DNA from 2 places in the Lysinibacillus sp. GW823-FHT06C08 genome. Region 1 is predicted to be linked to the other one. Evidence: predicted binding sites of a transcription regulator. Region 1 holds the regulator's gene; the other holds the start of a gene.

Region 1 (11,232 bases):
AGGATGGCAATTTAAATCGGACAATGCTCGGAGATATTATTTTTCATGAGCCTGCCAAACGCAAAATTTTAAATGATATTATGCATCCGGCCATTAGAAAGGAAATGCTACGACAACGTGATGCCTATTTAGAGGATGGCCATGAGCATGTTGTCATGGATATTCCCCTGTTATTTGAAAGTAAGCTTCAGCATTTTGTAGAGCGTATCATTGTAGTGTCGGTAAGTGAAGAGGTTCAGCTTCGACGCTTAATGGAACGCAATCATTTATCAAAAGAGGATGCCTTAGCACGCATGCACTCACAGTTGCCTATGTCTGTCAAAGAAAAGGGAGCTCATGCGGTCATTTATAATAATGAGAATCTGGAAAATACAGAGGAACAACTAAAGAAAATTCTAGCTTTCTGGGGTGTAATTTAAAGTGTTTCAAGCTAAAAATGTGTAGCAAGTAAATCTTGCTACACATTTTTTTTATGGGCAAATGCCATAATAAAAGATAATTTTTCAGAAAATAAGAACTTTTATAATATGACTATTTAATGTTCATCTTTTTTAAAATTGTGTTATACTAATCACCATAAAGTATATAATTAATCTGAGTATGTACTCACAGGAGGATTTTTAAATGACAGTATCAATTGCTATTAATGGTTTCGGACGTATCGGACGTATGGTTTTCCGCCAAGCGATCGTACAAGAAAATTTAAATATTGTTGCTATTAACGCTAGCTATCCAGCAGAAACGTTAGCACATTTGATTAAGTATGACACAAATCACGGAACATTTGAAGGTACAGTAGAACCAGCAGGCGATGCTTTAGTTGTAAATGGTAAACGTGTTCAAATTATTAGCGAACGAGATCCATTAAAATTACCTTGGGCTACAATGGGTGTTGATATCGTTATCGAAGCTACAGGTAAATTTAATGAGCGTGATAAAGCAGCAATGCACTTAGAAGCTGGCGCGAAAAAAGTTATCTTAACAGCACCTGGTAAAAACGAAGATGTAACAATTGTTTTAGGTGTGAATGATGACAAACTTGATATTGCTAAACATGATGTAATTTCAAACGCTTCTTGTACAACAAACTGCTTAGCACCAGTTGCAAAAGTATTAAATGATACATTTGGTATTGAAAATGGTTTAATGACAACTGTTCATGCTTATACAAACGATCAAAAGAACTTAGATAATCCACATAAAGATTTACGTCGTGCACGTGGGTGTGCACAATCAATTATTCCTACATCTACAGGCGCTGCCAAAGCATTAAAATTAGTTTTACCTGAGTTAGAAGGTAAAATTCATGGTATGGCACTTCGCGTTCCAACACCAAATGTTTCTTTAGTTGACCTTGTAGTAGATTTAAATACAGATGTAACAGTTGATGCTGTTAATGCAGCATTTGTAAAAGCTGCAACAGAAGGTCCAATGAAAGGCATTTTAAATTTCTCAGTTGAGCCACTAGTATCTTCTGATTACAACACAACGACTTACTCATCAACAGTTGATGGACTTTCCACAATGGTATTAGGTAACCGTAAAGTAAAAGTACTTGCTTGGTATGACAATGAGTGGGGTTACTCTGCACGCGTTGTTGACCTAGTGAAAAAAGTGGCTAATGCATTAGAAACGGTAAACGCATAATATTTTCATTTTGAGCACATTGAAATCTAACTGGTTTCAATGTGCTTTTTTTAAAAAACTTTCCTTGTACTTTAGGTGCATTAGGTTTATCATGAGCTCACTACGTGAATGCACTTTTCTTATATGTAGGAAATTTGTTATAATAGAAATATTAAATTGTTGTAAACCAGGAGAGTAATTATATGAGATGTCCATCTTGCCAATTTAACGGAACGCGTGTTGTGGATTCGAGGCCAGTAGATGATAATAAAGAAATTCGTAGACGTCGTGAATGTGAGTCATGTGGCTTCCGTTTTACAACGTTTGAAAAAATTGAAGAGACCCCATTAGTTGTAGTGAAAAAAGAAGGTTCACGAGAGGAATTTAGCCGTGAAAAGGTACTTCGTGGACTTATTCGTGCCTGTGAGAAACGCCCAGTTGCGCTTGATATACTGGAGCAACTTGTCCTATCGATTGAAAAAGATCTTCGTCGTATTGGAAATTCAGAAGTACGCTCAGAAGATGTCGGTGAATTGGTAATGGATCGCTTAGCCAAAATTGATGAGGTGGCTTATGTCCGTTTTGCATCGGTCTACCGACAGTTTAAGGATATCAATGTCTTTATTGAGGAGATTAAAGATATTATTCAACGTCAAACGGAGCAGAAATCATAGAAAATAGAGAGGATGAATGACGTTGATTCATTTATTTAAGGAATTGCAGCCTGGCGATCCTTTTGACATTCGTCTACCTCATGCATTTTCTACTCAAGAGCGTCAATTAGTAACATTATTCTATCAACCGTTAACGGGCTCAGACCCTATTAGCCTTTATTTAACTTTATGGGCAGAAGCAGAACAGATACCAAAGACGCAAATGACACATTATTATTTAATGAATGTGCTCGGTCTGCCTATTGGTAAAGTGTTTGAGGCACGTATAGCCCTTGAAGCGATTGGTTTACTACGTACATGGAAAAAAGAAAATGCTGGTGAGCGAAGTTTTTTATATGAGCTACAGCGCCCATTAGATGCGGAAAGCTTTATGAAAGACCCGTTGTTGTCGATGTTTTTATTTAGCAAAATTGGAGAGCAGGCATATCGTAATTTACGTCAACGTTTTATATACCCTGTGAGGGACGCGGATTTTAAAGATGTATCTCGTGCCTTTATAGATGTCTATAAGCCCGTTCATTCCAATATTCCATCAGATTTACAAGTGGATACGAATCGTAAGGATAAACAACAAAGGGTGTATCCTTTTTATTTGGAGCAATTTGACTTCGATCTGTTGCAAGCAGGTTTATCTGAGCAATTGGTGCCATCCAATTTACTGACATTAGAAGTTCGTGAGGCTATTGCTAAGCTGGCATTTTTATATCGTTTAACAGCGCTTGATATGCAAAAAGTAGTGATTCTTGCTTTGGACGATGATTTAGGGATTTCACAAGAGCGCTTACGCAAGGCAGCTGCTGATTTCTATAAGTTAACGATGTCAAAAGAGCCACCAAAAATAGCGAGAGTTAGCGAGCCGTTGCCAGTAGAAGAAACTGGACAAAAATCAAAGGATCAGGAGCTACAACACTATTTAGAGACTACGGCTCCTATTCAAGTGTTGCGTGACATTAATAATGGGAAAGAACCTTTGCAAACCTCTGTACAACTTGCAGAAAGTTTAATTGTGCAGCACGGCATGCCGATTGGGGTAGTCAATGCGTTACTTGAGTATGTTATGTTAACAACGGATATGAAGTTACCTAAAAAATATGTGGAAACAATTGCGGATCATTGGGTTCGTAAAAATATCCAAACTGCTAAAGAAGCAATGGAACTTGCACGCCAAGAGCATGATAAATATACAACTTGGAAAAACAAACCACAAACAACCACTAAAACGAGCCAGCGAACTAAGGGACGTTCAGGACATCAACGAGAAGAAAAAGTCCCCGAGTGGTTTTATAAACGTGATGAGAAACAAGAGGAAAGTACTTCTAGCACGATAGATTTTGAAAAAGAACGTCAAAAAATATTAGAGATGCTAGGGAAAAGTGAATAGTAAAGAAGGTGAGCAACAATCGAACCTATAAATGGACCATTAAAACGAGCTATTAATGTACCCTCGTTTCAAGAACGCTATGAAGCCATGCGACGTGAAATTTTAGAAAATCCGCGCGTACAAGAATTTCTAGCACATCATGCAGATGAATTAAGCTATGATAATATTGAACGAAATTTACCTAAACTTCATGAATTTATTAGTCAATCTACGGAATGCTGTGGTTGTGATAACACAGAACATTGTACAAACTATTTAAAAGGCTTCCTTCCTACTTTAAGGGTAGTTCGGAATACAGTTGAAATTGATTATGTACGCTGTGAGCAAAAAATTAGAGAAGAAGAGCGTCGGGATGTCGCGAATATGATTGCTAGTATGCATATGCCCAAAGATGTGCTTCAAGCAACGATTCACGATTTAAGTATTGATGATGAGTCTCGAGTGATGATTGCCCAAAAAGCAGCGCAATTTGTTAAAGCGACAAAAGAATCAGGTCATTTACCATCAAAAGGTTTTTACTTATACGGTAAATTCGGCGTAGGGAAGTCTTTTGTACTTGGTGCACTTGCCAATGAATTAGCGTCTATTAAAATACGTTCAGTTGTTGTCTTCGTGCCAGAATTTTTACGGGAAATGAAAAATGCTATTGGCGATAATACATTGAATGAAAAAATAGACTATATTAAAAAGGCTCCTGTTTTAATGCTCGATGATTTAGGGGCAGAAACAATGACCGCATGGACAAGGGATGAAATTTTAGGGACTATTTTCCATTATCGAATGGCTGAACAATTGCCAACGTTTATTACATCTAATTTTAATTATGGAGAATTAGAGCACCATTTAGCCCAATCGCAAAAAGGTGATATTGAGGTTGTCAAGGCGGGCCGTATAATGGAGCGTATTAAAGCCTTAACAGAGCCAATTGAAATGCGTGGCAATAACCGTAGGATGTAACATTGGTAGTTGCATTTTTCGACAATCGAGCGTATACTGACTCATATACTAAATATCAATATGCATTGATGAGGACATGAATTTTGTGTATCAGCTTCTAGAGAGGGAAGTCAACGGCTGAAAGCTTCCTAGTATGAACGCATCATTTACTACCTACTGAGCAGCGAAAGGGATAATCTTTCGCCGGTCCCTAGCCCGTTAGCTAGCCTTGAGCTTCGTCTGACTTGATAAGTCGGAAGGAAGAAGGGTGGAACCACGAGCATACGCTTCGTCCCTTTCCTGAGGGACGGGGCTTTTTTTTATTTTGTGGAGAGATCTCGCTCAATTCGAGTTGAAGAGCGCTCATATAAGCAGCCGTATCACTTGATTCATTAGTCAACATTTCATCAATCATTATGTATTCAACCATAACAAAGGAGTGTAACGAATATGTCAGAAATGATTAAATTAACTTTCCCAGATGGTGCTGTAAAGGAATTTGTAAAAGGTACATCAACAGATGACGTAGCCTTATCAATCAGCCCTGGCTTACGAAAAAAAGCTTACGCAGGTAAAATTAATGGTGTATTAGTAGATTTAAAAACACCAATCGAAGAAGATGCTGCCATTGCCATTATCACACAAGATGATGCAGAAGCACTTGAAATTTTACGTCACTCAACAGCCCACTTAACTGCACAGGCAATTAAACGTTTATTCCCTGATGTAAAGCTTGGTATTGGACCTGTTATCGATGGTGGGTTCTACTACGATATTGATTCTCCTACACCAATCACTGCCGAAGATCTACCAGCAATTGAAAAGGAAATGAAAAAAATTATTGCTGAAAATCTAGAGGTAGAACGTAAAAATGTAAGTCGTGCGGAAGCACAAGCGATGTATGAAGAAATTGGCGATGAATATAAACTAGAATTACTAGAAGCAATCCCTGCAGATGAGCAAGTGTCCATTTATTATCAAGGGGAATTTTTCGATCTTTGCCGTGGTATTCACGTACCATCTACTGGTAAACTTCGCGAATTCAAGCTGTTATCATTAGCAGGTGCCTATTGGAGAGGAAACTCTGATAACAAAATGCTACAACGTATTTATGGTACGGCGTTCTTCAAAAAAGAAGAATTAAAACATCACCTACAAATGCTAGAAGAAGCAAAAGAACGTGATCACCGTAAAATCGGGAAGGAATTAGAGCTATTTACAACTTCTCAAAAGGTGGGCCAAGGTTTACCACTTTGGTTACCAAATGGTGCAACAATTCGTCGTGTTATTGAGCGTTATATCGTCGATAAAGAATTATCTCTTGGATATAAGCATGTTTATACACCTGTATTAGGTTCAAAAGAGCTTTATCAAACTTCAGGTCACTGGGATCATTACCAAGATTCTATTTTCCCACCAATGGAAATGGACAACGAGACATTAATCATGCGTCCAATGAACTGTCCTCACCATATGATGGTTTACAAAAATAGCATGCATTCTTACCGTAGTTTACCATTACGTATTGCAGAGCTTGGTACAATGCACCGCTATGAAATGTCAGGAGCAGTTTCTGGCCTACAGCGTGTACGTGGAATGACTTTAAACGATGCACATATCTTTGTTCGCCCAGACCAAATTAAAGCAGAGTTCCAAAAAGTAGTGCAGTTAATCTTAGAGGTGTATAAAGATTTCGATTTAAATGATTATTCATTCCGTTTATCGTATCGCGACCCTGCAGATACTGAAAAATACTTCAATGATGATGCTATGTGGGAAAAAGCACAAAGCATGTTAAAAGAAGCAATGGATGAGCTTGGCTTAGATTACTTCGAGGCAGAAGGTGAAGCAGCATTCTATGGCCCTAAACTGGATGTGCAAGTAAAAACAGCGATTGGTAAAGAAGAAACTTTATCAACTGTTCAGCTAGACTTCTTATTACCAGAACGTTTCGATTTAAGTTACGTTGGAGAAGATGGCAAACCACATCGTCCAGTCGTAATTCACCGCGGCGTTGTCTCAACAATGGAACGTTTCGTTGCATTCTTAATTGAAGAATATAAAGGTGCATTCCCAACTTGGTTAGCTCCAGTGCAAGTAGAAGTCATTCCAGTATCGAATGAAGCTCACTTCGATTATGCAAAACAAATTGAAGAGCAATTAACAGCAGCGGGCTTACGTGTGGAAATGGATGATCGTGAAGAAAAATTAGGCTATAAAATCCGTGAAGCACAAATGAAAAAGATTCCGTATATGCTTGTCATTGGTGATAAAGAAGTTGAAGCTAATGGTGTAAATGTTCGCCGTTATGGCTCTAAAGATTCCGAAACAATTAGCTTTGAGAATTTCCTAGCAGCTATAAAAGCGGAAATTACAAAATAATCTTTCATAAAAAATCTCACTTGCATAAGTGAGGTTTTTTGTATAAAATGAATCTTGCTGTTGTATAAATTATTTAAGATTAGGTCAATCTAGGTATGATAAGAAAATTAGTGTTTGACAGCTTATCATATACATGCTAATATAATTAAGGTTAATGAATACAAAGTTTGTGGTTGAAGTAGAGGCTGCCCGCTTCTCACCTGATACAACGCTTTAAAGGCTGTGAACAGGTATGACACGTTGAATTGTTTTGCGTAGACTTGCGCATGCACATATAGCGGGCGGACATCTTCAAAAATGTCCGTCCTTTTTTTATGGACATGACAAGAGGATGTACCGTTCAACCGGGCAAGGCTTTGCCCAAACCATGTATTCGCGACAACTACTTGGAGGTGGATTACTATTAGCAAAGACATGTATGTAAACGAAGGCATTCGCGCACGTGAACTTCGATTAATCGATCACAATGGTGACCAGCTTGGTGTAAAGACACGTAATGAAGCGCTAGAAATCGCCACTCGTGTAAACTTGGATCTTGTCCTTGTGGCCCCTCAAGCCAAGCCGCCAGTCGCTCGTATCATGGACTATGGTAAATTTAAGTTTGAACAGCAAAAGAAAGACCGTGAAATTCGTAAAAATCAAAAGGTCATCGTAATGAAAGAGGTTCGTCTGAGCCCATCAATCGATGAACATGATTTCCAAACGAAGTTACGTAATGCGATTAAATTCCTTGAAAAAGGCGATAAAGTAAAATGTAGCCTACGTTTCAAAGGTCGTGCGATTACACACAAAGATATTGGTCAACGTGTGTTAGATCGTTTTGCTGAAGCTTGTGCTGAAGTATCAACGGTAGAACAAAAACCGAAGATGGAAGGCCGAAGCATGTTCTTAGTTCTTCAACCAAAGAACGAGAAATAATATTAGACGAACAGTTTAGGAGGAATTCGACATGCCAAAAATGAAAACTCACCGTGGAGCTGCGAAACGTTTCAAAAAAACGGGTTCAGGTAAATTAAAATATGACCGTGCTTATGGAAGCCACTTATTCGCTAACAAATCTACGAAACAAAAACGTCACCTACGTAAAGCAAACATCGTTTCATCTGGTGACTTCAAACGCATCAAATCTTTACTTGTTTACATGAAATAATTGACTACAAAAATACTAACATTCATTTTTTAATGAAAAGCAGGAGGTAATTCATATGCCACGCGTAAAAGGCGGAACAGTGACGCGCAAACGTCGTAAAAAAGTATTAAAATTAGCTAAAGGTTACTATGGTTCAAAACATACATTATATAAAGTTGCCAACCAAGCAGTAATGAAGTCAGGTCAATATGCATACCGTGACCGTCGTCAGAAAAAACGTGATTTCCGTAAATTATGGATCACTCGTATTAACGCAGCTGCTCGTATGAACGGTCTTTCTTACAGCCGTTTAATGCACGGTTTAAAAGTTGCTGGTATCGAAGTTAACCGTAAAATGTTAGCTGACCTTGCGGTAACTGATGCTGCTGCATTCACTCAATTAGCAGACGCTGCTAAAAAAGCTGTAGCTAAATAATATTTGACCCAGTTAAATATTATTTCTCCACCGAAAGCGGATGCGACAGGTGTAAAAAAGGCTGATGGATTTTTCCATCAGTCTTTTTTGTGTTAGATTAATAATATACGTTTGTTAATAAAGGAGTAGAGAATGGGACAAGCATTATTAGCTTATATGAGTATTATATCGATGGTGTTACTCATTTTAATGGGTATGGACAAATCACGTGCTAAAAAGCATGAATGGCGTATTGCAGAGCGTACTTTGTTTACACTAGCCATCGTAGGAGGGGCAGTAGGCGGAGTGCTTGGCATGTATTTATTCCGTCATAAAACACGCCATAATAGTTTTGCATTTGGATTTCCTCTACTTGCAGCCATCCAAATATTTATTATCGTACAGCTTTGGATATAAATGAAAACATTTTAAAACACATCCTCATCAAGAGGATGTGTTACGCATAAGCTGTTCAATGGGCTGCTTCCAATTGATTTTCGCACTTGGATAATTCAATAGAATTTCTTGCTGTAAATATTCAAAGTCGCCTTTTGTAAAGCCCTGCAATGTTGCAGTATCACGTGCACCAACAAAAATAGTGACAACCTCGAAGGCATCCTCAGTGGTGCCTAAGTATTTTTCGCCTTCAAAAAGAGCACCCTTATAGGAAATAAAGAAATTTTTCCGGACGTTTTTAACGTCATCATAAAAGTAATATTGGCCTTTTTCATAGGCTTCATCAAGTTTGCGTTTAGGATCAGTTATATAACGAATCGCTTTATAAAATACATAAATAATAAGCGCAATTACAGCAAGTCGAATAAGTAACGGCAACATGTTTAAATTTCCCCCTTGAAGAAAGGTTATTCTTTCCTATACGATTAGGGAGGTCAAATAGTTTCACTTTTATTTAAATATTTTTTAGAAATTTAGGAGAAAAAAATGAATATACAACAATTGTTTATGATGCAAAAAGAGCTGGATGATTTTATTGAGCAAACTCAAAATATTCAGCAAGATGTATTTCAAGAAAAAGGACTAGCATTAATGGTAGAGCTAGCTGAGCTAGCCAATGAAACGCGCTGCTTTAAATTTTGGAGCACAAAAGGGCCATCAGCACGAGAAGTCATTTTAGAAGAATATGTGGATTCTATTCATTTTATCCTTTCCTTAGGCTTATTAAAGAACTATACAACAATCGAAAAGTGGCCAGTGATAGAAGAACAGAGACATTTAACAGCAACATTTTTAGAGACACAAGGTGCTATTTTAGCATTTATCCAACAACCGACAAAGGATCGATATCTAGCAATTTGGCAATGCTATGGTTTACTTGCGTACAATCTTGGTTTTACCTTCGAAGATGTAGTTCGTGCGTATATTGAAAAAAACGAGGAAAATTATAATCGTCAACGGACAGGATATTAAATAATTAAGAAATACACCAATTTTCAGACGATTAAGCTAGGAATATTTCGGTAAACGAAGTATAATAAAATAGATACAAGACGTAGGAGGCAAAAGGATGACACAACTAGATCCAACATTACAAATGTTTAAAGATTTAACAGATGCAAATGGTATTGCAGGCAATGAACGTGCACCACGTGAGGTCATGAAAAAATATATTGCACCATATGCAGATACTGTAGAAACAGATAACTTAGGTAGTGTAATTGCTAAAAAAGTAGGCGATGAAAACGGTCCTAAAATCGTCGTGGCAGGACATTTAGATGAAGTAGGCTTTATGGTTACACAAATTGATGACAAAGGCTTTATCAAATTCCAAACAGTTGGTGGCTGGTGGAGCCAAGTTATGCTAGCACAGCGCGTTACAATTACGACACGTAAAGGCGATGAAGTAATTGGGGTTATCGGTTCAAAACCACCTCATATTTTACCTGCTGATGTGCGCAATAAAGTAGTAGACATTAAAGATATGTTTATTGATATTGGTGCCGCTTCTAAAGATGAAGTGCTTGAGTGGGGCGTACGTCCTGGCGATATGGTAACACCATATTTCGAATTTAATGTGATGAAAAATGAAAAATATCTATTAGCAAAAGCTTGGGATAATCGCATTGGTTGTGCCATTGCTATTGATGTAATGAAAGCTTTACAAAATGAAAAACATCCTAATATTCTTTATTCAGTAGGAAATGTGCAAGAAGAAGTTGGACTTCGTGGAGCTAAAACGGCAACACATAAAATCCAACCGGATATTGGATTTGCAGTTGATGTAGGTGTAGCGGGAGATACTCCAGGAGTAACAGCTAAAGAATCAACTAGTAAAATGGGTGCAGGCCCTCAAATCGTTGTGTATGATGCATCTATGGTATCACACCGTGGCTTACGTGAATTCGTATTAGACGTAGCGGACGAGAACAATATTCCATACCAGTTTGAAGCAATGGCTGGCGGTGGTACAGATGCTGGCTCTATCCACGTAACAGCAAATGGCGTACCAGCATTATCCATCGGTATTGCGACACGCTACATTCATTCACATGCAGGTATCCTACATCGTGATGATTATGATAATGCCGTAAAATTAATGGTGGAAGTCATTAAAAAATTAGATCGAGATGCAGTCAATAAAATTACATTCGATTAATTGAATGGAAAAAAACTAAATAGAATTACATGCGGTTTGCCTTCTAACTAAAATGTTAGGAGGCTTTTTTTATTA
Region 2 (11,232 bases), on a different contig from region 1:
TCAGAACGCATCGATAAGCCAGGGCCTTCATGTACTTCAAGACCGATACCATGTCCTAAAGAATGACCGAATGCTTCGCCATATCCTTTTTCTTTTAAGTAGTCACGTGCAATAGCGTCCGCTTGAATACCTGTTAATCCAGGACCCACTTTTTCAAGTGCTAACAGCTGAGAAGCAAGGACTGCATTGTACATATCTACTAATTTTTCAGATGGTTCTCCAACAGCCACAGTACGCGTAATATCCGAAATATAGCCATTGTATAGCGCACCAAAGTCTAATGTAACAAAGTCGCATTTTTCAATCACTTTATCCGTTGCCACGCCATGTGGTAATGCTGAACGAAGACCAGACGCAACAATTATGTCAAACGAAGACTGAGTCGCTCCTTGTTTACGCATGAAAAATTCTAATTCATTCGAAACCTCAAGCTCTGTTTTACCAGGCTTGATGAAGCCTAAAATATGTGTAAATGCGTGATCTGCAATTTCACACGCAGCCTTAATAATATTAATCTCTTGTTCCGTCTTAATCAAGCGAATTTTTTCAATTAGCCCAGAAATCGGCACTAAATCAGCTTGAATATTCGATTTATACAGTTCATATGTGCCATAGCTTACAGTATCTCTCTCAAAGCCCAGTAATTTGATGCCCATATTCTTTACTTGTGTAGCAATTTCTTCAATAATTGTTGCTTCATGCTTAACAATTCGGAAGTCCTGAATTTGCGCGGCAGCTTGTTCTGTATATCGGAAATCTGTAATAAACACAGCATCATTTTGAGACACAATTGCTACGCCTGCTGTCCCTGTAAAACCAGTCATATAGCGGCGGTTATACCCATTCGTAACTAAAATACCATCGATGTTTTGTTCTTGAAGTGCTTTACGTAGCTTTTGTAATTTCAACATAATCAATTCTCCCTCTCGATAAATGTACGTAGTGCCAGTTCATAGCCTTTCGTACCTAGTCCACAAATTTGACCAAGGCAGGCCGGAGCAAGATAGGAATGATGACGGAAAGCCTCACGTTTATGGATATTGGAAATATGTACTTCGATTACTGGCACAGAAATTCCTGCAATAGCATCGTGTAACGCGATGCTTGTATGGGTATATGCACCAGGATTAAAGATGATGCCATCATATTTTTCGTCTTCTGCTTCATGCACCCAATCCACAAGTACCCCTTCGTGATTGGATTGACGAAATTCAACTGTGGCACCTAAAGAAGCCGCAAGATTTTGAACATTTTCTTGAACATCATCCAATGTTTCATGTCCATAAATATGTGGCTCTCTTTTTCCAAGTCGATTTAAGTTGGGTCCATTCAAACATAATAACTTCACGCTTCTATTCGCCTCTTTCTATGTACTTGCCATTTATTTTATCATACACGGCGCATACAGCAACTAATTTACTTTTTGCGCCGTATGCTCCCTCTGATGAAAATTGGCTGTTTCTAACAAGAAACGTAAAAGGCAAACCACGACAACAATGAATGGGATCGAAAGCTTTTTAAAGGAAGAAAGTTGTAATGGTAAATCTAATGCAATCCATTCTAATAAAATCGTTACAAAAAGCCCTAGCAGTAGCGAAGAAAAGACCGCCGGAATGACATAGACATAGCGCATAGTCATATATACAAACAATCCGATGATGAATAGAAGAAATATAAAGAAGGTCCAGTGAAATAATTTAGAGCTTTCTTCAAACCATCCCCATTTTTTATAAAAACCAATCGGATGCCATTTAATAAGATTAAAATAATGCAAACCTTTTAAGCACAATGCTAAAACAAGCGCATTTACAAGTGACGTTATTGTCCCTATTTTCACAATATTTCCTCCCTTGCCCACTAATCATTTCCTAAAATGTACGATTAGTGTAGCCATATAGAAAATTTACTATGCGTAACTGTAGAGGTTTTTGACTAAATTTAGTACAATGGTACAGTTGAAATATATAAAGAGAGTGGTGTTAGCCTTGAGCAATTCACCTGTATACGGGGGACAAGCACAATTAGAAGGTGTGATGTTCGGAGGAAAGGATCATACAGTTACAGCCATTCGTCGTAACGATGATTCCATTGATTATTATCATTTTAAAAAAGTACAAAAGCCTATTTTACAAAAGCTTAAAAAAATCCCATTTGTTCGAGGCGTTGTCGCGTTGATTGAATCAGCAGGCTTAGGTTCTCGTCATATGCAATTTGCAGGGGATCGTTATGATGTAGTACCTGGTGAAGAAGAAGATAATAAAGAAGAAGGATCCAAACTTCAAATGATACTTGGCGTTGCTGTAGTAGGTATTCTTTCCTTTTTATTTGGAAAATTTGCCTTTACACTAATTCCAGTTTTTATAGCTGATTTTTTCTCTAAATGGATTGAAGGAAAAACGGGCCAAATTTTACTTGAAAGCGGTATTAAACTACTATTACTGCTCACATATTTATATTTTATCTCGTTAACGCCTCTCATCAAACGAGTATTTCAGTACCATGGAGCCGAGCATAAAGTCATCAACTGCTATGAAGCTGGTTTAGACGTTACAGTTGAAAACGTCCAAGCACAATCACGTCTACACTATCGTTGTGGTAGTAGCTTTATTCTTTTCACAGTCTTTGTCGGCATGTTCTTATATTTCTTTGTGCCAACTGACCCGCTATGGCTACGTATTTTAGATCGTATTTTATTAATTCCAGTAGTACTAGGAATATCATTTGAAGTATTACAGGCAACAAATGCTTGCCGTAATATCCCTGTATTACGATTCCTTGGCTATCCTGGTCTATGGCTTCAATTGCTAACGACTCGCGAACCAAAGGATGATCAAGTGGAAGTTGCCATTGCATCCTTTAATATGCTACTTCAAGTAGAGCAACAGCCAGAAATAGCAGCAACATTAAATCATGATTAAGGAAAAGGCAGTCCCAACGTAAGTTGTTGGAACTGCCTTTTTTATATAGATGCTAGCCTTGCATTTTTCGTTTAAATGCCATAATCGCAGCTCGATAAACCTATCCAAAGGGATGAAACGTACAACTAAACTTACTTGGAAACTTTCCTATTGACTGTAAGGGCAGTAAATATCCCCATCATACTAGGCAGAATACTGAATAATAAAAACAGCCAATTATTTGTTAGGATCGAGATAATGGTAAAAATAAGTAGTGATGCGACATTGATGCATATACCTAACTTCACATAAGAAGGCTTAAAAGGTATTGGTCTGTACATGTTGATAGTCAAAATGAGCCCAATGATCGCCCAGCTCCCTAAGTGTACAAATAAAAGTACAGCTAAAACCATGGCAGTGCTTAATTTAATCCCAAACACTACTAAAGAAAAGAAAATATAAATTGCTGCTAACGTCAAATACCATGAATAAGATTTCGCCTTTTGCCAAATATGGTCGTGTACTTCATCTAAGCCTCTATTTTTCTTCGCTTTTTTCCTTCCGAACCACCAGCCAAGGATGCCAAAAATCATCCCGCCGTACAGTCCAAGAATACCCCCTATAGAAAATTCCATTATGTCATTCCCTCCTCTTCGAAAATAAAAACTTCCTCAATCGTGCAGTTGAACGCTTTTGAAATATTGTAGGCAAGCTCTAATGATGGATTGAATTTTCCCGATTCAATTGCAATAATTGATTGTCGTGAGACACCCACTACATTAGACAAATCCTCCTGCGTAATCTTTTTCGATTTCCGCAATTCACGAATTCTGTTTTTCATAATGCCTCCTCATTAAATGTAAAGTAAACTGTACATTTAGTAATAAGTAAAGTTTACTTTACATCTTTTATTATGTCAAGCTAGCTTTACAATTTGATTTTCGTTTAAACAATGAGATGTGAGGGGCTTAGCGTAAAAATCCGTTTATTAAAACAGGAAATAAAAAAAGCGTGTTTTGAAAAATCAAAACACACTTGGGATCTCCACACTATTTATTTAGTGTAACCCTTTCTATTTCAACACTTTACTATGAATAATATTTATAATTTTCTGTTGAGCGTCTAGTGCTTCGGGGATGGGCATGACAACAAATACATGGTTCATTTTAGGATAAACAAAGGTTGTAATATCAATCCCTTGCTCGCTTAGTTGTTCATCAAACTTTACTGCATCTGGATATAAACTTTCATGGGTGCCAATAAAATGAGTAATACTCGCTAGACCTTGAAAATCACCATAAATTGGACTAATCAATGGGTCCTTTAGATCCTTATCAGCTGCCCATATCTTTGTGATGACGCTCATTCCTTCACTAGCTAGCATAGGGTCCTTTTCTTCATATTCAGGGATAAGAGGATTTTCTAGACTTAGGTCAACACAAGCCGATAGTAAAATAATATCTTGTGGCTGTGGCAAATGGTTTTGCTTTAAAAGCTGGGCCAAACCAAGTGCTATATTACCTCCTGCAGAATCTCCTATAATCGTTAATTGATTGGAGCTTTCAACCGACTCTAAAATCCTATTATAGAGATGAAGTATTTTTTGGTACGTGTCCTTATGATTAAAATGAGGTACTTTTGGATATATCGGAGCGATAACTTTTGCCTGTAATGCTTGTGCTATTTTATCCATGAACAGCCAGTGTAAATTTAACGGTTGATTCGTCCAAGCACCACCATGAATATAGAGAATCACTTTTTGCTTCGAGGACTTTTGATCATTTAATGTAAAAACTTGCATATCCTCAAAAGTTTGTTCATCCTTAACACTTAAAAATTGAACATCATCCCCAATGACATAAGGCTGATTATTCACAGTTGCTCTTTGCTTGATGAACTGTTTAGCATTTTCAACACTAGAAAAACTCACTTTATTACTCTGGGAAAATAACAACTTTTCAAATAAAACACTTTCTTCAGAACGCTCTCCATTAAAAATTACTACACTCATTACTTTATCCCCTTTCACCATTTTTTTATCTAGCTGGATGTATGAGAACCCTAAATAAACAAGCCTTAAAATCAAATGTCATTAGCTAGTACTTTACAAAATAGGTGTTGTCGTCAAACTTTATTACAATTGACCGGACATTATTTTAATTCCACAAATTGGCGTATACTCCTTCAAATTTGCATGTTAAATATAAAATATCTATCCGCTTCTTTGAAGAAATAAAGCTGGGTTAAAATGAATGAAGTTCCCAAAGCGTTTTTGAGAACTTAATTTTGCTTACCATTTATCCGTATGAACCCGAATCAGTATTATTTTTTATTTTTTATTTTTTATTTTTTATTTTTTAGCTCTAATAGTATAGGTACTATATTTAGTAAGATAGAAACAATTGTCAAAAACCATAATGCCCTTTCCATACCTGGTACTACATCCTCTAAAGCTGCCCAATCTTCTACTTGTACCCAGCTAGATACAAAACTATATTCCGAACAAAGTGTCAATGCTGTAAATGATAACCCCATTGCCATCGCTAGTTTATAATCTTTACCTGTTGTATACAAATAAAGATTTATAAAAGTTGCTACTATAGCAATAAGTCCGAATAGTAACCACATTATTCTACCTCCCTTTTCAATATAGACATAAATTGTAATGAGGATGTTCCCAGCCCTTAATTGGAAATTATTATAATTATTGTTGTAAATCCACACTTTCCTGATGCGACTCCTATATATATAAATGTTTGATTGGTAATGATTCTTTCTTGCTTTAATGGAGATTTTACCATAAGGATATATATTCCAACATAATCAGCCTTTCACCAGAAACATTGTTATAAAAGTATTCCACTCTTCCTTTAAGTACAATACTAATCGGCACCAGAACTTTGTCCAAAACCCATTCTTCAATATCCTCACAATAGATGATGAACATTTAGTCGAATAAGTTTTGATTCTACTGGAGTCATATCAGACCTATAATTTTCAGAAAAATATAAAAAAATAACCTCTTACGGCCATAATACCGAAGAGGTTACTTTTAATCAAAATTTATTACCGTTTTCATTCTTTTATTCAAAGCAACAAGAACATAAAATTTACAGGCCGCATTTTAACTGTGCGCCACAGTTTGTACAAGTATTACAGCCGCCCATTTCTTCGACTGTTCCTTTACGACATACTGGACATGTATTTCCTACGTCCGAGCCAATTACCGTCGTGGACTCTAGTGCTTGAATCGTATCAACTAATACGACTGGACGTGTTGTATGTTCTTCTACTAATTCTTCCTCAAATGATAGTTGATCCATATCATTTTCTTCGGCTTTTAGCGTAAGTACCTGTGAATCACGGCTACCATCCACATAGACCGTACCACCTTTAGCGCCACCTTTATATAGTCTCTCATATACTTTTTCAACTTGTTGTACAGTATAGCCTTTTGGCGCGTTTACTGTTTTAGAGATCGATGAATCAATCCATTTTTGAATAATACATTGTACATCCGCATGTGCCTCTGGTTTTAGCTCCATTGCCGTTACAAACCATTCTGGAAGCTCTTGCTCACTAGCCTCTGGATGACGATCTAAATATTCTTTTACAATTTCAGCTTTCACTTCAATGAACTTACCTAGACGGCCAGAACGGTAGTAAGTGAAGGAGAAATATGGCTCAAGACCTGTTGCTACGCCTACCATTGTTCCTGTTGAACCTGTTGGGGCAACCGTTAATAAATGGGAGTTACGGATACCTGTTGCTAAAATTTGCTCCTTGATGTGAGCAGGCATTTTTTGCATGAAGCCTGTTTCTGTGAAAGCTTTACGTAAACGAGCTGTTTCTTCGTCAGTAGCACCTACTAAGAATGGGAAGCTTCCACGCTCTTTAGCAAGCTCTGTAGACGCCTCATACGCGGTTTCAGCAATTGTTTTAAAGATTTCATCGACTAAAGCATTACCTGCTTCAGAACCGTATTCTTTCTCACAATAAATGAGTAAATCAGCTAGGCCCATTACGCCTAGACCAACACGACGCTCACCAAGTGCTTGTACACGGTTTTCCTCTAAGAAGTATGGAGTTGCATCAATAACATTATCCTGCATACGAACACCAACACGAACCGTTTCACGTAGTGCTTCGTAATCTACAGTTTGATTGTCTTTATTCGCAAATTGTGCAAGGTTTACCGCTGCCAAGTTACACACTGAGTATGGCGCAAGTGGCTGTTCCCCACATGGGTTAGTTGCAACAACGCTTTGACCATATGCCTTTGCATTCGTCATATCATTCGCATTGTCGATAAAGAAAATTCCTGGCTCTGCAGAGTATGTTGCACATACGTTAATTAAATTCCACAATTCTTTCGCTTTGATCGTGCGATATGTGCGGATTTTATAGCCCATTTTCTCCCATTCACGAACGTCACCAACATGATGCCATTCTGTGTTGTAAGCATGCATTTCTTCTTTCGAGTATTCTTCAACCGCTGGGAAACGCAGTTCGAAATCAGCATCGTTTTCAACAGCTTCCATAAATTCTTTTGTTAATGTTACGGAGATGTTTGCACCTGTTAAAAACTCTGAGTTATGCACAGTATATGTGCCACCATCACGTAATTTATTTTCAGCCTCACGAATAATGGCTGTATCAAATCCACCTAAACCTTCAATGCTTTTATAGTTTACAATGCCTTGATACATAGCTTCTTCCTGCATAGAAAGTGGCTTGAAGTTTAATTTCTCTTTAGCTAGACGAATGATTGTTTCATCCGTTGTATTTTCAATTAGGTAACGAAGGATACGTGGGTTTTGCATTTTCGAAATAATAAACTCCACAATATCTGGATGCCAATCGGCAAGCATAATCATTTGTGCTCCACGACGTGAGCCACCTTGCTCTACAAGATGTGTTAATTTAGCAATATCATCTAACCAAGAAACAGAACCTGACGATTTACCGTTTACTCCACGTGCCAATGTGTTGCGAGGACGTAATGTGGAACCATTTGTTCCTACTCCACCACCACGGCTCATAATTTCCATTACTTGTTTACGGTGATCACTAATACCTTCACGTGAATCCGCAACAAAAGGCATTACGTAACAGTTAAAGAATGTTACATCTGTTTCAGATCCTGCTCCGTATATTACTCGTCCTGCAGGAATGAACTTTAAGGACACTAATTGCTCATAAAATTTTTCAAACCATTCTTGGCGTTTTTCTGGTGTTTTTTCAACAACCGCCAGTCCTGTTGCATTTCGTTTAGCGATTTGTTCATAAAAAATCTCAAGAGGCTTCTCTAGCACGTCAATTGAACGCGTAATCACACCCGTTTCTTGCTCCTGTGGATCGTCTAAAACGCTACGATAATCTTCCTCAATCAAAATATCAGCTGTTTTTGTAGTCATGTCCAGCTTTTGAATTGTCCCTAAACCACGTGCAGGGAACTTTGGATCAGCTTTTACCGTTAAAACAACAAAGTCACCGGCTTTTAGTGTTTTCTTTTCTGTGTCTTTAAACGAGTAGCGATCGATCATGACAAGTCTTGATACACCTTTGTGCGTGATGTGCATATCAGGCGTTACAGGGTGTACCTGCGGGAATTGTTCGATATCTTTGTTTAACTGTTCAAATTGATTGTTTACATCGGGTTGATGATTTGTGAGTACCATCGTTTTGCCTCCCTTACAAAATAAATACACAATATCATGTGTTGTTAAACACTACATATTGTGTATATGTCTTTAAAAAAGATACTATATATAGACTTTCAATTCAACTCTTGCTTTTTTCAATAGAATCGTAACTACTTGTAATAGCAAGGATTTAACGCTTAAAAATATTTTTTTTATACCATTTTTTACTTTTTGAAGTTCCACTCATCAGATGCATATTTTTTTTCTTCTAATGCACGGACATATTCTAACTGCTCCTCAGAAAGTGTAAATGGTTTTAATTCAATTTGCAACGATTTTGCAAAACCATCTCGAAAAGCAGTCACACATTGTTCAACTGTCACAGGTTCATCCACAAGACTGTTAATCGCTACTGCTTTCTCTGGTAATTTTCTGCGCATACGATCCTTCGCTTCTTCACTCGAAAAATTAAAGACCGATAATAACTTCTCCTGATCTAAATCTAATAAAATGGCACCATGCTGCAATATAACACCTTTTTGACGTGTTTGCGCACTTCCCGCTATTTTTTTCCCTTCAACTACCAGCTCATACCAGCTTGGAGCATCAAAGCATACTGCACTTTTCGGACTCTTTAAGTCTGCTCTTTTCTCCTCTGTATCAGGGACACTAAAATAGGCATCCATCCCTAAGTTATGGAAACCTTGCAAGATGCCTTCACTTAGCACACGGTACGCCTCTGTCACTGACTCTGGCATATTTGGATAGCTTTCTGTTACGATGACACTATATGTGAGCTCATGCTCATGCAGCACAGCTCGTCCACCAGTTGGTCGACGTACAAAACCTAAGCCTTGCTCACGTACAGCATCTAAATTTATATCTTTTTTGGCTTGCTGAAAATAACCGATTGATAATGTTGCCGGTTCCCACTCATAAAAACGAATGACTGGTGGAATTAACCCCTCACTATGCCAATCAAGTAATGCTTCATCTAGTGCCATATTAAAAGAAGGACTACATTTCCCTGAATTTAAAAAATACCAAGTTGTCATATGTTCATCTCCTACAATTTATAAAAATACCTCAGGCCCCACCTGCGGTTCAACCTTAACGAAGATTACGTTACAGTTCAAGTTGTGGCTTTGCAAACGATATCGACGAATTCGCCACAATCTAGTTAATTTTATCAAACTCATTGGACTATCGCTAGCGCATCTTTTATAATAATAAAGAAGATAGAAAGGGGTAAGAAAATCTTGGACATACTTATCACAATCGGTGTCGTTTTAGTAGTCGTAATTGCATACATCGGTATAAATGCACTAAGACTCAAAAAAGCTGTAACAAACTTAACACAAGAACAATTTATTGAAGGCTATCGTAAAGCGCAGCTAATCGATGTTCGTGAACAAAAAGAATTTGATGCTGGTCACATTCTTGGCGCACGAAATGTTCCTTCCACAACATTACGTCAACGTTATAAAGAAATTCGCCCAGATTTACCAGTATATTTATACTGTCAAAATACAGGCCGTAGCTCACGTGCTGCACTATTTCTTAAAAAACGTGGGTACAACCAAATTTACCAACTTCAAGGCGGTTTCAAAACTTGGACAGGTAAAATAAAAGCCAAAAAATATTAATATTTCCCTAAAAAAAGTCGTCTCAAAGAACTAGGAGACGGCTTCTTTTTATACAAAAAATTCAGAGTTTCTACTATATTATATCTATTGCAAAATTTTAAGTGGCTATTTCGTACACTCTTTCATACTATAGTGATCCTCTCTCCCCTCACTTGTCCCACTCCATTTCTTCACATAAACCTTTCGTATTTACCCATTTGCGCATACTACGGAAATCTTTGTATGTCCAAAAATACTAATTATCGTTAGTAATTTTCATTTATTCACTACATTCTTCTATTTTTCTGAAAATAATATAAATTTCTAGTTGAATATTTGTAAAAGCACTGCTAGGATATATAATATCTTAAAATAATATTTATGTTAAAAAATTAATAAGCTATGAATGCTATGGATCAAACTATAGCAGGAGCAGTTCTGGAGAGAGCGCAATTTGCGTCGCCGAAGGGTTCACTATCTCAGGCAAAAGGACAGAGGAGTAATAACAGCTTTTTTAAGCGATGCCATACGATGGTTACGAATGATTTCATGAACCATCCGTGATCAAATGGTATTTGTTATTCTGACGTTTTTCCGAGACTAGTGTCACAACTAGTCTCTTTTTTTATTTTTTCAGTCATTTTTTATGCATCTTTGGGGGGATTAACGTGGAACAGCAACAATTAAAACGTGAATTAAAAAATCGCCATGTACAGCTTATTGCCATTGGTGGGACAATAGGAACCGGTTTATTTCTAGGCTCTGGGAAAGCCATTGCATTAGCAGGGCCTTCGATCATCCTTGCCTATTTAATTGTCGGAACGGCACTCTTTTTTGTTATGCGTGCATTAGGCGAACTATTATTATCGAATTCAGGATATACATCATTTACGGATTTTGCCTCCGAATATATAGGGCCATGGGCAGGGTATGTAACAGGCTGGACCTACTGGTTCTGTTGGATCATGACAGCGATGGCGGATATTATCGCTGTAGGGGTTTATACACAATATTGGTTTGATATCCCTCAGTGGGTTCCAGCTATTGGTTGTTTAGTAGTATTAC

What was found. Region 1 encodes NrdR, which represses ribonucleotide reductase genes. Its sites were predicted from a motif close to AACACNATATATNGTGTT; they were not measured.
Region 2: a site for NrdR is predicted at 8,626-8,643, ahead of AC1Q6O_RS20850 (vitamin B12-dependent ribonucleotide reductase). Genes of this name have one in related genera too.

Annotation. Positions count from the first base shown of each region.
Region 1 covers NZ_JBXAHN010000004.1:104,355-115,586, reverse strand. The annotation lists gene coaE (dephospho-CoA kinase) at 1-419, shown strand, start outside; gene AC1Q6O_RS12245 (glyceraldehyde-3-phosphate dehydrogenase) at 625-1,647, shown strand; gene nrdR (transcriptional regulator NrdR) at 1,830-2,300, shown strand; gene AC1Q6O_RS12235 (replication initiation and membrane attachment family protein) at 2,317-3,681, shown strand; gene dnaI (primosomal protein DnaI) at 3,709-4,638, shown strand; gene thrS (threonine--tRNA ligase) at 5,068-6,999, shown strand; gene infC (translation initiation factor IF-3) at 7,414-7,917, shown strand; gene rpmI (50S ribosomal protein L35) at 7,949-8,149, shown strand; gene rplT (50S ribosomal protein L20) at 8,205-8,564, shown strand; gene AC1Q6O_RS12205 (DUF1294 domain-containing protein) at 8,697-8,960, shown strand; gene AC1Q6O_RS12200 (hypothetical protein) at 8,988-9,380, opposite strand; gene AC1Q6O_RS12195 (dUTP diphosphatase) at 9,486-9,971, shown strand; gene AC1Q6O_RS12190 (M42 family metallopeptidase) at 10,069-11,157, shown strand.
Region 2 covers NZ_JBXAHN010000012.1:43,244-54,475, forward strand. The annotation lists gene AC1Q6O_RS20810 (M24 family metallopeptidase) at 1-911, opposite strand, end outside; gene aroQ (type II 3-dehydroquinate dehydratase) at 914-1,348, opposite strand; gene AC1Q6O_RS20820 (hypothetical protein) at 1,412-1,837, opposite strand; gene AC1Q6O_RS20825 (DUF1385 domain-containing protein) at 1,947-2,918, shown strand; gene AC1Q6O_RS20830 (hypothetical protein) at 3,050-3,532, opposite strand; gene AC1Q6O_RS20835 (helix-turn-helix transcriptional regulator) at 3,532-3,738, opposite strand; gene AC1Q6O_RS20840 (alpha/beta hydrolase fold domain-containing protein) at 3,970-4,908, opposite strand; gene AC1Q6O_RS20845 (hypothetical protein) at 5,241-5,525, opposite strand; gene AC1Q6O_RS20850 (vitamin B12-dependent ribonucleotide reductase) at 6,008-8,578, opposite strand; gene AC1Q6O_RS20855 (lipoate--protein ligase family protein) at 8,767-9,597, opposite strand; gene AC1Q6O_RS20860 (rhodanese-like domain-containing protein) at 9,802-10,188, shown strand; glycine riboswitch at 10,596-10,672, shown strand; gene AC1Q6O_RS20865 (amino acid permease) at 10,836-11,232, shown strand, end outside.